DNA from 3 places in the Streptomyces sp. NPDC002573 genome. Region 1 is predicted to be linked to each of the others. Evidence: riboswitches for the same ligand, from Rfam matches in the RefSeq annotation. Region 1 holds a riboswitch; each other region holds the start of a gene.
The links. Region 1 has a riboswitch for cobalamin ahead of ACFYX0_RS04270 (CbtB-domain containing protein). Riboswitches for the same ligand answer to the same signal wherever they lie in the genome.
Positions count from the first base shown of each region.

Region 2: another riboswitch for cobalamin. It lies ahead of ACFYX0_RS15065 (prenyltransferase/squalene oxidase repeat-containing protein); the one in region 1 lies ahead of ACFYX0_RS04270 (CbtB-domain containing protein).
Region 3: another riboswitch for cobalamin. It lies ahead of ACFYX0_RS08535 ((2Fe-2S) ferredoxin domain-containing protein); the one in region 1 lies ahead of ACFYX0_RS04270 (CbtB-domain containing protein).

Region 1 is NZ_JBIARC010000003.1:129,419-133,650, forward strand. It holds gene ACFYX0_RS04255 (ParB N-terminal domain-containing protein) at 384-770, shown strand; gene ACFYX0_RS04260 (hypothetical protein) at 808-1,614, opposite strand; gene ACFYX0_RS04265 (CbtA family protein) at 1,616-2,368, opposite strand; gene ACFYX0_RS04270 (CbtB-domain containing protein) at 2,390-2,611, opposite strand; cobalamin riboswitch at 2,648-2,792, opposite strand; gene ACFYX0_RS04275 (enoyl-CoA hydratase/isomerase family protein) at 2,857-3,933, opposite strand; gene ACFYX0_RS04280 (hypothetical protein) at 4,045-4,232, opposite strand, start outside.
Region 2 is NZ_JBIARC010000013.1:44,180-48,411, reverse strand. It holds gene ACFYX0_RS15080 (TetR/AcrR family transcriptional regulator) at 1-437, shown strand, start outside; gene ACFYX0_RS15075 (alpha/beta fold hydrolase) at 508-1,458, shown strand; gene ACFYX0_RS15070 (SDR family NAD(P)-dependent oxidoreductase) at 1,478-2,269, shown strand; cobalamin riboswitch at 2,392-2,520, shown strand; gene ACFYX0_RS15065 (prenyltransferase/squalene oxidase repeat-containing protein) at 2,639-3,871, shown strand; gene ACFYX0_RS15060 (SCO2322 family protein) at 3,868-4,232, shown strand, end outside.
Region 3 is NZ_JBIARC010000006.1:128,954-133,185, forward strand. It holds gene ACFYX0_RS08520 (hypothetical protein) at 151-447, shown strand; gene ACFYX0_RS08525 (hypothetical protein) at 467-943, opposite strand; gene prpB (methylisocitrate lyase) at 1,216-2,121, shown strand; cobalamin riboswitch at 2,208-2,399, shown strand; gene ACFYX0_RS08535 ((2Fe-2S) ferredoxin domain-containing protein) at 2,441-2,851, shown strand; gene ACFYX0_RS08540 (hypothetical protein) at 3,045-3,821, opposite strand; gene ACFYX0_RS08545 (hypothetical protein) at 3,923-4,204, opposite strand.

The sequences.
Region 1 (4,232 bases):
TCCAACGGTGTCGGCGTGAAAGAAGCCCGCGATGCGCAGGAGGGAGGTTTTGACGGTCACGTAATTCCGCTCCGCGATGACTGCCGTTGGCGGGCTTCGAACGCTGATGAGCCGCCCGAGGGCGGCTGATACACCGTCTTGATCGTCGATCCCGAGCCGCCCAGCCCTTGTCACCTCCAGGCGGAGTTGCGGCTCGGCGGCCATGACCCGAACAGGGACTCGTAGTCGTCGCCGGGCTTGACGGTGAGTACGAAACCGGGCGCGGTGGCAGAAACTGCAGCACTTCCGGCGCCGGACTGACCCCTCGCCAATGTCCCTATTTGGCGCGTCGGATAAGAGACCAATCCAACCAAGAAGCACCTGGAAGTCTAAAGTGGAGATTTGTGTCCGTTTTTCATGAAATTGAGCAGGTAGTTCCGGGCGGCAGGAGCCACGCGAAGACTATTGAGCTGGCGGCTCATCCCGATAATCCACGCCCGGACCTCGGCGACTTAACCGAGATGATCCAGTCGATGAGATCGGTCGGCGTGGTGCAGCCCCTGGTGGTGGTGACGCGGGAGGCACATCTCGCCGCGTACCCGGATCACGCGTCCGCGATCGGAGGCGCCAGGTATGTGATCATCGCTGGGCATCGTCGTGCCGCAGCGGCGGCTGCGGCGGATGTATACGAGGTGCCGATCGAGGTCCGTCCGGAGCTGTCTCACGAGGGGCTGGATTTAGAGGTGATGGCGGTGGAAAACCTCCAGCGCCGTGATCTCAATCCTATTTGAGGAGGCGGGTGCAGTTCCTGTGAGGGTTCTGTTTTGATCACGCCGTGAGTCGGTATCGTGCCTGGTGGTTGCGGATGAACTCCTGCTTCTCGTGCCAGGCCCAGTAGGCGTCGAAGTCGCCGTTGGATCGCAGCGCGCGAAGCTTCAGCACGGCCTCGGCCCCGGCCAGGCCCCAGCGGGCTCCGGTGATGTCCAGACGGTCTTTCACCAGGTGGCGGCAGGCGCCTTCACTGATTCCAGTGGCGATGGGCCAGCCGGCCGCGAGCGCGGTGTCGTAGCGCAGGTATTCGGCCTTGTTGGCGAGGTAGGCCACGGCGTCGTCGATGCCCTTGTTCTTGCCCGCTGCGATGCCGGCGGCCGTCGCGGCCGCTCTGATCTGCTCGGCGGCCTGAATGGCGCCGCCGGCCAGGATGGTGCGGCCGGTCCGGGCGACCCAGGCCTCGATGGTCTTGTCGCCGGTGGTGTGCAGGGCGTGGGCGGCGCCCCACAGATACTCCAGGACATGAATGATGTCGATGACGATGTGGACGCCGATGCCCCTGGCCGCGGCCTGCTCGTTGATCAGGTCGATCTGGTGGGGTGCGCCGTCGACCAGGGCCACCCAGGTCCGCGTGTGTCCGGGATCGCGGGATTCGGCCTGGTCGAACACTGCGGCGACGACTTCGGCGGCGGTGTCGTTGACGGAGCCGCACAGCCATTTAGTGCGGGCCTTCGGGCCTTTCCGGCGTTCGGGGCCATCGTTGCCGCCCGCGCGGTCGGGGTCGGCGATGATGTCGTCGACGTCGCGCACGGCCGGCTCGGCGTCATAGACGGTGCCCAGGGTCGCCATCCTCTCTGTACCCATCTCAGTTCGGAGCGGCGACCGCCCGGCCCCGAGCGGCCGGTGCGGGCTTAGGATTCAGCTGGCGCTCCGCCAACTCGCCGAAGAGCAGGCCGAATCCGCCCCACAGGACGATCTGGATGGCCAGGGCCGAGAGACGGAACCGCCACAGCAGGGTGGCCGGGAAGTCCTTCGGCACCTCGTTGATCACCGGGAGGAAGGCATACGCCAGACCGATCACGACGGCGAAGCCGACGACGGCGACGACGGTCGCGTACCAGTTGCCCAGTCTCGGTGCGAGCCGCTTGCCCACAATGGTGGCGGCGATCGCCAGGAGCACGCTGAGCAGCATCATCAGGAAGTACAGCGTGGTCCGCTTGCCGATGGTGTCGGGGTTGCCGACCGACGGCGGGTTGGCCGGGTACTTCAGGAACGGCACGACGTACACGGCCAGCAGCGCGCAGCCGGACAGCAGCAGCGCGGTCGCCCGCGGGGAGAAGCTGGCGACCCTGCCGAGCGCGAAGCAGAAGGCGAGCGCGGCGATACCGCCGAACGCGACTCCGTAGACCAGGACGCCGGTGGCGAGACCGGCGGTGGACTGCAGCGAGCGGGAGACGACTTCCATCTCGTGCTCGTGGGAGTGAGCTGCCTCGAAGCTGATCGCGCTGTCGACGTCCGGCTCACCGAGAAGGTAGGCCACGACCAGGGCGAGCACACCGGCGGCCAGGCCGCCGAGCATGCCCCGCACCAGAAGGTTGCGCACGGTTGCGGAGTTCATGGGTGTGCGGCGTCCCTCGCGTCAGTGGCAGGGGAAGCCGAGCAGATGGCGGGCGTCGTGCACCCACTCGTGGACGTCCGTGCCGTTGAACACGGAGGTGGCGCCCTGCTCGGCGCCGACGAAGTACAGCAGGATGAGCATGAGGATGCCGAAGAAAACCGCCCAGGGAGCTATCGCGTTCAGCGGCAGCTTGGCGGGAACGACGGGGCTGGTGGCTGTCGGCTGGGCGACGGTCTGCGCCATGGCAGGACCTCCTCTGGGAGTTCGCGTCCCATCTCGGTGGTGCACACGACGACGGCCACGGGTCTGACTCACGAGCCGCCCCGGGAGGCGTCTCGCATACAGTGGCGCGACCGTGCCGGATTTCCACCGGCTTCCGTCGTACCGTCGTCAATATCGGAAAGACCGTACCGCGTGTCGGGTACCCGGCCAAGACCGCCTCCCCTGGCGTGATCTTCCTCTCCACGCCAGGCGGACGATCAGTTCGCTCACCAAGCCGTCTCCGTGGCGGTGCCTTGTCCGGCGAGCCCCAGTTCGCGGTCGCCGAGGGGGGCGAAGAAGCGTTCCACGTCGGCGTCGGACACTTCGGCGAGGGTCGCCGGGGACCAGTGCGGGGTGCGGTCCTTGTCGATGATCTGGGCGCGGACGCCCTCCACCAGGTCGTGGGTGCGCAGGCCAGCGCAGGAGACCCGGTACTCCTGGTCCAGGACCTGTTCCAGCGTGCCGAGGCGACGGACGCGGCGCACCGCGGCCAGGGTGACCTTGAGGGCAGTGGGCGACCGGGAGAGCAGGACCTCCGCGGTCTCCTTGGCCGTCTGACCGCCGTGAGCGAGAAGCCGGTCGAGGATCTCCTCGACGGTGTCGGCGGCGTAGCAGCTGTCGATCCACTCCCGCTGTCCGGCCAACTCTCCGGGCGGCGCGGGCTGTACATGGCGAGCGAGGACGTCTCGTACGGGCGTCTCGGCGAGGTCGCCGAGGAGTTCGGGGACCGAGGTGGACGGTACGTAGTGGTCGGCGAGGCCGCACAGCAGGGCGTCGGCGGCGCCGATCTGCGCGCCGGTGAGGGCGAGATGGGTGCCCAGCTCACCCGGGGCGAGGCCGAGCAGCCGGGTGCCGCCGACGTCGGGGACGAAGCCGATGCCGGTCTCGGGCATCGCGACCCTGGACCGCTCGGTGACGACCCGGACGCTGCCGTGCGCGGACACGCCGACCCCGCCGCCCATGACGATGCCGTCCATGACGGCGACGTACGGCTTCGGGTAGCGGGCGACATGGGCGTTGAGGCGGTACTCGTCGCGCCAGAACGCGGCCGAGGCGGAGCCGTCCCCGTCGCGTGCGTCGTCGTGGACGGCCCGGATGTCGCCACCCGCGCACAGACCACGCTCCCCCGCTCCGGTGATGACCACGGTCTCCACGGCCGGGTCGTGTTCCCAGGCGGTCAGCGCCTCGTCGATACGGCGGACCATCGCATGGTTCAGGGCGTTGAGTGCCCTCGGCCGGTTGAGGGTGATACGGGCGGCCCGCCCGGTGACGTGGAAGAGGACGGGTTCCTCGCCGCCGGTCATCCGAATGCCTCCGTCAGGCCGCGGGCCACGATGACGCGCATGATCTCGTCGGTTCCTTCCAGGATCTGGTGGACACGCGGGTCAGCTCACGGACGATCTTCCGGTGCCCACCTACATGCTCGCTCGGCTCGGCACCGGCGTCGAATCGCACGTCGCCGCTCGCAGCAAGGGAATGCAGGACACCAGGACGAACAGGCCGAAGAGCGTGATGGGGGTCAGTCCGACCGGTTGCAGCAGACGCACCGGATCGGCCTTCACCGAAGGCCAGTTGCTGATCCAGTTCGCGGCCACGTCCAGCG
Region 2 (4,232 bases), on a different contig from region 1:
CCTATCTCTTCCAGCTCTTCCCGGACAAGAAGGCCCTGTTCCTGGCCGCGGCCGACCGCTGCTTCCGCACCATCAGGACGGCCCTGGAGGAGGCCATGGACGGTCTGACGGGCCCCGAGGCCATGAAGGCCGCCGAACAGGCGTGGCGGGGGCTGGTCTCCAGCCGCGACCTGCTGATGATGCAACTTCAGGTGTACGTCGCCTCGGTCGGCGCGGAGGACGGCACCGGGTCCGCGATCGCCTCCGAGATCGCCGAGTTCGTCCGTCCGCTGTGGCGGGGCCTGTGGAAGCTGGTGCAGGAGCGCACCGGCAGTTCCGACGCGGAGGTCACCCACGTCTTCGGCATCGGCATGTTGATCAATGTGCTCGTCGCGATCGGCATCCCACTCCAGGACCACTGCTGGGCGAGCATCACCCTCGACGCACCACTCGACTGACCGCCCGCGTTCTCCGGCCGCGTCGACCGGAGCCCCACGAGCCCGGCAGCATCCAGAAAGAAGACGCGTCTTGACCGAGATCACCCGCCGCTTCGTGGAGGCCAACGGCCTGCGCGTGCACCTCGCCGAAGCCGGCGACGGCCCCCTGGTACTGCTGCTGCACGGCTTCCCCGAGACGTCCTACAACTGGCGCCACCAGATGGCCCCGCTGGCCGCGGCCGGCTACCACGTGGTGGCACCGGACCAGCGCGGCTACGGCCGCACCTCGCGCCCGGAGCGGATCGAGGACTACACGATCCTGCACCTCGTCGGCGACGTCGTGGCGCTCATCGAGGCCCTCGGCGAGCGGCAGGCCGTCGTGGTCGGCCACGACTGGGGCGGTCCCGTCGCCTGGCACACCGCCATGTTCCGGCCCGACCTGGTGCGCGGCGTGGTCTCGCTCAGCTCCCCGACCGGGCCCCGCGCGTCCCGGCCGCCGCTCGGGCTGCTGCGGGCCAGGCTCGGCGAGGGCTTCTACATGAACTACTTCCAGCAGCCCGGGGTCGCCGACCCGGTACTGGAGCGGGACCTGCCGACGACCTTCCGCCGGATCATGTACGGGCTGTCCGGTGAGGCCCCCGCCCTGATCCCGGTGGTGCGGGAGGGCACCGAGCCCATGGACATGTTCCCCGAGCCGGACCGCCTCCCCGGCTGGCTGAGCGAGGGCGACATCGCCGCCTACGCCGCCGAGTTCGCCGAGAGCGGCTTCACCGGCCCGCTCAACTGGTACCGCAACCTGGACCGCAACTGGGAGCTGACCGCCGCGTTCGACGGCGCCCGGATCACCCCTCCGGCGCTGTTCATCGGCGGCGACAAGGACCTCAACGTCGCCGTCGCCGGGCCGGACATGGAGGCGCGGATGCGCGCCGTGGTGCCGGACCTGCGGGACATGGTGCTGCTGCGCGACACCGGCCACTGGGTCGCCGAAGAACGCCCCGCCGAGGTCAACGCCCACCTCATCGACTTCCTCAAGTCCCTCTGACCAGGACAGGAGAACCACCATGCACCTCCGAGACGCACAGGTTCTGCTCACCGGAGCGACCGGTGGAATCGGCCACGCCATCGCCGAGGCGCTCGCGGCACGCGGGGCGCAGCTGGTGCTGACGGGCCGCCGCGCCGACGTACTGGAGGACCTGGCCGGACGGCTCGGCGGTCGCGCTCTGGCCGCCGACCTCTCCGACCCGGGCGGCGCGCGGGACCTGCTGGGCCGCGCCGGCCGGGTGGACATCGTGGTCGCCAACGCCGCGCTCCCCGCGAGCGGAGCCGTGCCCGAGCTGTCCGTCGAGGACATCGACCGGATGCTGGACGTCAATCTGCGGGCGCCGGTGGTCATGGCGAGGCTCGCCGCCGAGGCGATGATCAGCCGCCGCAGCGGGCACCTGGTCTTCATCTCCTCGCTGATGGGCAAGACCGCCTCCGGCGGGGCCGCGCTGTACAGCGCGAGCAAGTTCGGCATGCGCGGCTTCGCCCTGGCACTGCGCGAGGACCTCCAGCCGTACGGGGTCGGGGTGACGACGGTCTTCCCCGGGTTCATCCGCGACGCGGGCATGTTCGCCAGGACGGGCGTCCGCCTCCCGCGCGGGGTCGGCACCCGGACCCCGCGGGACGTCGCGCGCGCCGTGGTCCGGGCGGTGGACCGCAACCCGGCCGAGATCGACGTCGCCCCGCTGGGGCTGCGGCTCGGCGCGATGGTCGGCGGGGTCGCCCCCACGCTCAGCGCGATCGTGCAGCGCCGCGCCGGGGGCGACCGGATCACCGCGGAGATGGCCGTGACCCAGCGGTCCGCGCGGTAGCCGCCGCCGCGTCCCCGGTTCCGGGGCCGGGACGGCACCCGGCCCCGGAAGGCCCCGCGGGGGCGGGGTGCTGGCCCGGCCGGGGCCCTCTCACAGGGGCCTCTCAAGGACGCTTCTACCGGCGGGTACAGTAGCCGGGTCGTTCTCACACCCTTACGGGGGAAAGCCGGTGCAAATCCGGCGCTGACCCCGCAACCGTGAGCCGCCCCACGGCGGCGAGCCGGAGCACCGCGTACGGGACGTGACCGGCTCACGCGCACCGGCAGCCCGCCGGTGTACGGCACCGTCGAGGTCTACGGAGCCGAGCCGCCCGGGGGATGCCCCGTGCCGCCCTGCTCCCGGACACCAAGGGAGAGGCACCCGCCGATCATGATCGTTCGCCGCAGCGCCGCGGTACTCGCCGCCATCGCCGCCGTCGCCGGGGCCCCCGCCACGGCCTTCGCCGCCACCCCCGCCCCCTCCGCCTCGCCCTCGCTGCCGTCCGGCCTCTACGGCACCGGCGACCCCACGTACGACGGCGTCTGGCGGCAGTCGCTCGCCCTGCTCGCCCAGCACACGGCCGGTGTGCGGCCCGCCACCGCCGCGGTGGACTGGCTGACCGGCCAGCAGTGCGCGAGCGGCGCCTTCGCCCCCTACCGCGCGCAGCCCAGCGCGAAGTGCGACGCCAAGACGCCCGTCGACACGAACAACACCGCGGCGGCAGTCCAGGCCCTGGCCGCGGTCGGCGGCCACGGAGCCGAGAGCGGCAAGGCGGTGGCCTGGCTGAAGTCCGTGCAGAACAAGGACGGCGGCTGGGGCTACACCGCGGGTGGCGCGAGCGACGCCAACTCGACGTCCGTCGTGGTCGGTGCGCTCACGGCGGCGGGCGAGCAGCCGCAGGACGTCCGCATGGACGGCAAGTCCCCCTACGACGCGCTGCTGAAGCTCGCGCTGCCCTGCGACGGCGACGGTGCGGGCGCCTTCGCCTACCAGCCCGACAAGAAGGGCGCGCTCACCGCCAACGCGGATGCCACGGCGGCGGCCGTGACCGGCGCGCTCGGCAAGGGGTTCGCCGGGGAGAAGGCTCCGGCCGAGAGCGCGGCCCCGGTCTGCGGGAAGGCCACCGATGTGCGCCAGGCCGCGCAGAACGGCGCCGCCTACCTGCTCAAGGCCCTGGCCAGGGACCAGCACCTCACCTCGGCCCTGCCCGGCGCCAAGGACCAGCCCGACTACGGCAACACGGCGGACGCGGTGGTCGCCCTCGCCACCGTCGGCCAGGGCGAGCGGGCGTCCGGCGCCCTGCACTGGCTTCAGGCCAACTCCGGGCCGTGGGCGAAGCAGAGCGGCCCGGCCGCGTACGCCCAGCTGATCCTCGCCGCGCTCGCGACCGGCACCGACCCGCGCCACTTCGGCGGAACCGACCTGGTCAGCGCGCTCAACGCGACGGGCCCGGCACCGCAGGCGGCCGGCGCGACCCCGAAGACCGACCAGACCCAGAAGCCCGCCAAGAAGGACGACTCGGGCTCCGCCTTCGGCGTGTGGTGGATCGTCGGCGTCTTCCTCGTCGCCGGTATCGGCATCGGCTTCCTGCTCAGCGGCCGCGGCAAGCGGCAGCAGCCGTGACCCGCGTCCCCGCGGGCGCCCGGCTCCTGACCGCGCCGCTCCTCGTCCTCCTGGCGGCCTGCGTGCTGCTGGGCGGCGCGGGCCGGGCCCAGGCCGTCGGCTACCGCTACTGGTCCTTCTGGGAGCGTGGCGGCAACACCTGGACGTACGCCACCCAGGGCCCGTCGACCAGCCGTCCCGCCGACGGGGACGTCCAGGGCTTCCGGTTCGCGGTGAGCGAGGACTCCTCGGACGCGACCAAGCCGCGCGGCAGCGCGGACTTCGCGACGATCTGCGCGGGCACACCCGCCCGGGACGGTCAGAAGCGTGTCGCCCTGGTCCTCGACTTCGGCACGGCGGCGGACGCCCCCTCCGGGGAGCG
Region 3 (4,232 bases), on a different contig from region 1:
TCAACGGCTCTCAGGTCCGCGCCGAGTGCGGTCGTCGAAGACCTGACGGTCCGATAGCGTGGCGGCGCGGCGCGCGGTGTCCGTCCTCGTGCCGCCGTACCTCCAGGCCGTCTGCCGCGCAGACCGGCCACCGTGCCTTCGGGAGACCCCTTGTCCCGCACCACCGTTGTCGTACTCGCCGCCGTCGCCCTCGCTCTGACGGCCTGCTCGGCCCCGGGCCACGGCACGCCCGCGCGCCCGACCGCCAAGGCCACCCACGCGAGCGCCGGTCAGATCGCCGCCTGCACCGACAGGATGGTCACCGGGCGGCACGGCGGGATAGGAGCACCGGAGTGTGCTCGCCTGCCGCAGGCCGACTATCTGAAGGCTTTGCAGGTCGCGAACCAGCGAGGGCAGGAAGCCCTGCAACGGAGCAACAGCAGCACGTCGCATCCCACACACCCGTGACGGACGGGCACCGGCGGTTTCATCGAGCGGGCTCCTCGTGATCCTGCTCAGGATGTTCCTCGGGTGCCGGCCCGATGAGGACCTGTATGTCGCGGAGGGCCTCGCGATAACCGTCCCCGAAGCCGGTGTCGGCGGTGACGGGTTCGCTGGCGATCCAGGCCCGGATCCTGGCGACGGCCCCCGCGGTCTTGAGGCGTTCGGCGGGGGAGAGGGTGTTGAGTGTGGCTTCCGGATCCTCGTGTCCCTCAGCGTGCCGTACCGGGATCGCGCCGAGAAAGGCGGGCAGGCGCTCGTCGAACGCGGCGTGGGCGACATCGTCGCGGGTGAGGAGTTCGCGCCGCACATAGGAGGCGATGCGCCGCCACTCCTCGCGCTCCTCGGCACTGAGAGAGCCGTTGCCGGCGGCGCGTTCGGCCCGGTCGACGGCTCTGCGGATCTTGGCGCGGGCCCAGGCCAGGGCGTCCGGGTCGTGATCGTAGCGGTCGAGGCTGTTCATGCGAACTCCTATGGGTCGTCGATGAGTTCCGTGGTGCCCGCGACGGCCGGCCCGGTAACACCGCACGCTCGTATGGCGGTTCATGGTCGACTCGGTCCTTGCGAGTCACACGATCGAGTGAAATTTCCACCACGGGTGGCACGCGCACAGGCCACCGCCAGGCTTCCAGGTGTCCGCTTCAGGAACTGCCGCCCGAGAAGGCGAGCAGTCCCGTGATCGAGCACCACGTCCGTGGCCGCGTACGACGCACACCTGCCGAAGGGCCTGTTCTGATGCTCCACACCCGCACCACTCCCGCCGAACGCCGCCGCGCCCTGCGTGAGCGCCTGGCCACCGGCCGACTGCTGCCCATGCCCGGCGCCCTCAACCCGCTCTCCGCCCGCCTCATCCAGGACACCGGCTTCGAGGCCGCCTACCTCTCCGGCGCGGCCCTCGCCGCCGACCTCGGCCTGCCCGACATCGGCCTGACCACCTCCACCGAGATCGCCGCCCGCGCCCAGCAGACGACCCGGGTCACCGACCTGCCCGTCCTGATCGATGCGGACACCGGCTTCGGCGAGCCGATGAACGCCGCGCGCACCGTGCAGTTGATGGAGGACGCGGGCCTGGCCGGGCTTCATCTGGAGGACCAGGTCAATCCCAAGCGCTGCGGCCACCTCGACGGCAAGTCCGTCGTGCCGCGCGAGGAGATGACCCGCCGGATCCGGGCCGCGGTCGACGCCCGCCGCGACCCCGACTTCCTCCTGATGGCCCGTACCGACGCCCGCGCGGTGGAGGGCCTGGCGGCGGCGATCGACCGGGCGAAGGCGTACGTCGACGCGGGCGCCGACGCGATCTTCCCCGAAGCCCTCCCGGACGAGGCCGAGTTCGAGGCGTTCCGCCAGGCGGTCCCCGTCCCCCTCCTGGCCAACATGACGGAGTTCGGCAAGGGCCCCCTGCTGAACACCCGCACCCTGGAGAACCTGGGCTACGACATCGCCCTCTACCCGGTCACCCTGCTGCGCCTGGCCATGGGCGCCGTCGAGGAGGGTCTGCGCACCCTGGCGGTCGAGGGCACCCAGCAGCCCCTGCTGCCCCGTATGCAGACCCGCTCCCGCCTCTACGAACTCCTCGGCTACGCCGACTACTCGGCCTTCGACTCGGCCGTCTACGACTTCACCCTCCCACCCGGCACCTGACGCACCGCAGACATCCGCGCCCGTCCACCACCGCGCCTGGTGCAGGGCGCCCGACCGGCCCCACCGGCGGCGGTGATGACGCGCCGTGACCCGGGATGCGACGATGCCCGACGAACAAGGCGACGGCGGAACGAGGAAGCCGGTGAAAGTCCGGCGCGGTCCCGCCACTGTGATCGGCGAGCGGATCCCGAACAGACCACTGCCCGGCAACGGGCGGGAAGAACGGGACCAGCAGCGACCCGAGAGCCAGGAGACTCACGTCGTCGCCTCCTCGACCCAGACCGGGGCGGATCTCCCCGGAGGAGGAGCGTGACGTGCCATGCCCGAGACACGAACCGATGAACCGGTGGGAACCGGCTCCGCCGGCCTGGCACCGTGCCGGATCGTGGTGTGCAGGGACTGCTGCTGCGGAAGCCCGAAGGTGACCGGGGTCGACCACACGGAACAGACCGCCCGCCTCGCCGAGCACGCGCCCCTACGGGTCTCCACCTGCCTGGACGTGTGCGACCAGGCCAATGTGATCGTCGTCCAGCCCTCCGCCGCGGGACGCGCCGCCGGCGCCCGTCCCGTCTGGCTCGGCCTCGTCAACGACCCGGCCGCCACCGAGGACATCGCCGCATGGGTACGGGCCGGCGGCCCCGGCATCGCTCCCCGCCCCGACATCCTCGACCTCTACGCCTTCACCCCCCGCCGAAGCCCCCGGCCACGCGACGCAACCCGAACCACCTGAAGACCGTTACCGAGAAGAAGGCCACGCCCCGGAGACCCGTCGTCGACAGGAGGATCAGGCGCTCCCAGTTCAGACCGGATCTGATGCCTGCGGGTTCGCCTGGCACCCCCGCCTCGAGGCCGACCCCCCGCGCCCGCCTGGCTGCGCGCGTGCGTGCGGGAGCTGATGGAGCCGTGCCCGGCCGGCACCGACGTCACTCCGTGCGCGTCCGGCCGTTCTTGAGCACCCCGTAATAGTCGCTGTAGGGGAGTTCCAGCTTGAACACCAGGCCGTACCGTTTCCGGATGGCGGCGACCGTGGCGGTCTTCGGGTCACGGACCACGCGGGACACCGGCGGATCGTCGACGAGACCGGCGTAGGGCTCCTCGACCAGCCGGCGCGGGGCGCCGCCGCGTGTCGTGTCCCAGGTCAGCGTCTGTCCGGAGACGGCCAGCCGGGTCGGTTCCGTGGCCTGCGAGCCCTGGGGGTTCGGGCCGTGCCCCCGGTAGTAGGCGACGAGCCGCCTTCCGTGGTCGTCGTGCGTGAACGGGATGGGACTTCCGGATCCGGCCGGCCCGGAACGGGTGTGGTCGCCCGCGGTCAGGATCCCGTCGAGGGTGTCGCCCACGTGCCTGGGGGCGGCGCCGTAGTAGGCGGTGGTGTTCATCGAGCAGACGACCTTGTAGTCGTCGATCTTCTGCTGGAAGAACCAGCCCGGTCCCGATCCCGGCACGCACACGTCGTGCACCACGACCAGGCCGAGCGACAGGGGCGTGCGGTCGGCGTACGCCCGCGCCACGCCCCGAAGCCTTTGCTCCGCACGCTCCCGGGCCCGCACCGCCTGGCTGCTCTCCCCGAGCTTGCGCAGCTGCTTGTCGCTGACAGCACGGTCCGGGGTCGTGGAACAGGCCGAGACGGCGAACAGGACGATCACCGCCAACGAGCCCCACACGCTCTTCGAGCCGGCGGCACGCCGCGCGAAGGCCCTCATGCTTGTCCGCCTCTCATCGGCAGCTGACTCTCCATCGTCGTACGCCCGGCCCGACCGTCACTGTCCACCAGGACGGCCGAGTCGGGCATGAGTACCCGTACTCAGACGGCGGGCGGCCGTCTCAGTTGACGCCCGGTGCAGCCTGCGGGCCGGAGGTGCCCCGACAAGGAGTCGCCGGTCAGGCAGTGCACGGCAGGCGGAGCGGTCCACCGCTCGCTGCTCCAGTCCTGCGTGTGGAGCGTCTCGGGCTCGGCGGCGGCCGGGCCGAAGATCACTCCCGCGCGGCCGAAGGGTGCGGCCTCCGCCATGATTCCGTCGCGGATCCGGACGAGGGCGCCAGCCGGGACGGTGATGGTGGACGCCCAGCCGCTGTGGTAGGGCACGCCGGGATGCGGCGCCGCGGGCAGTGGA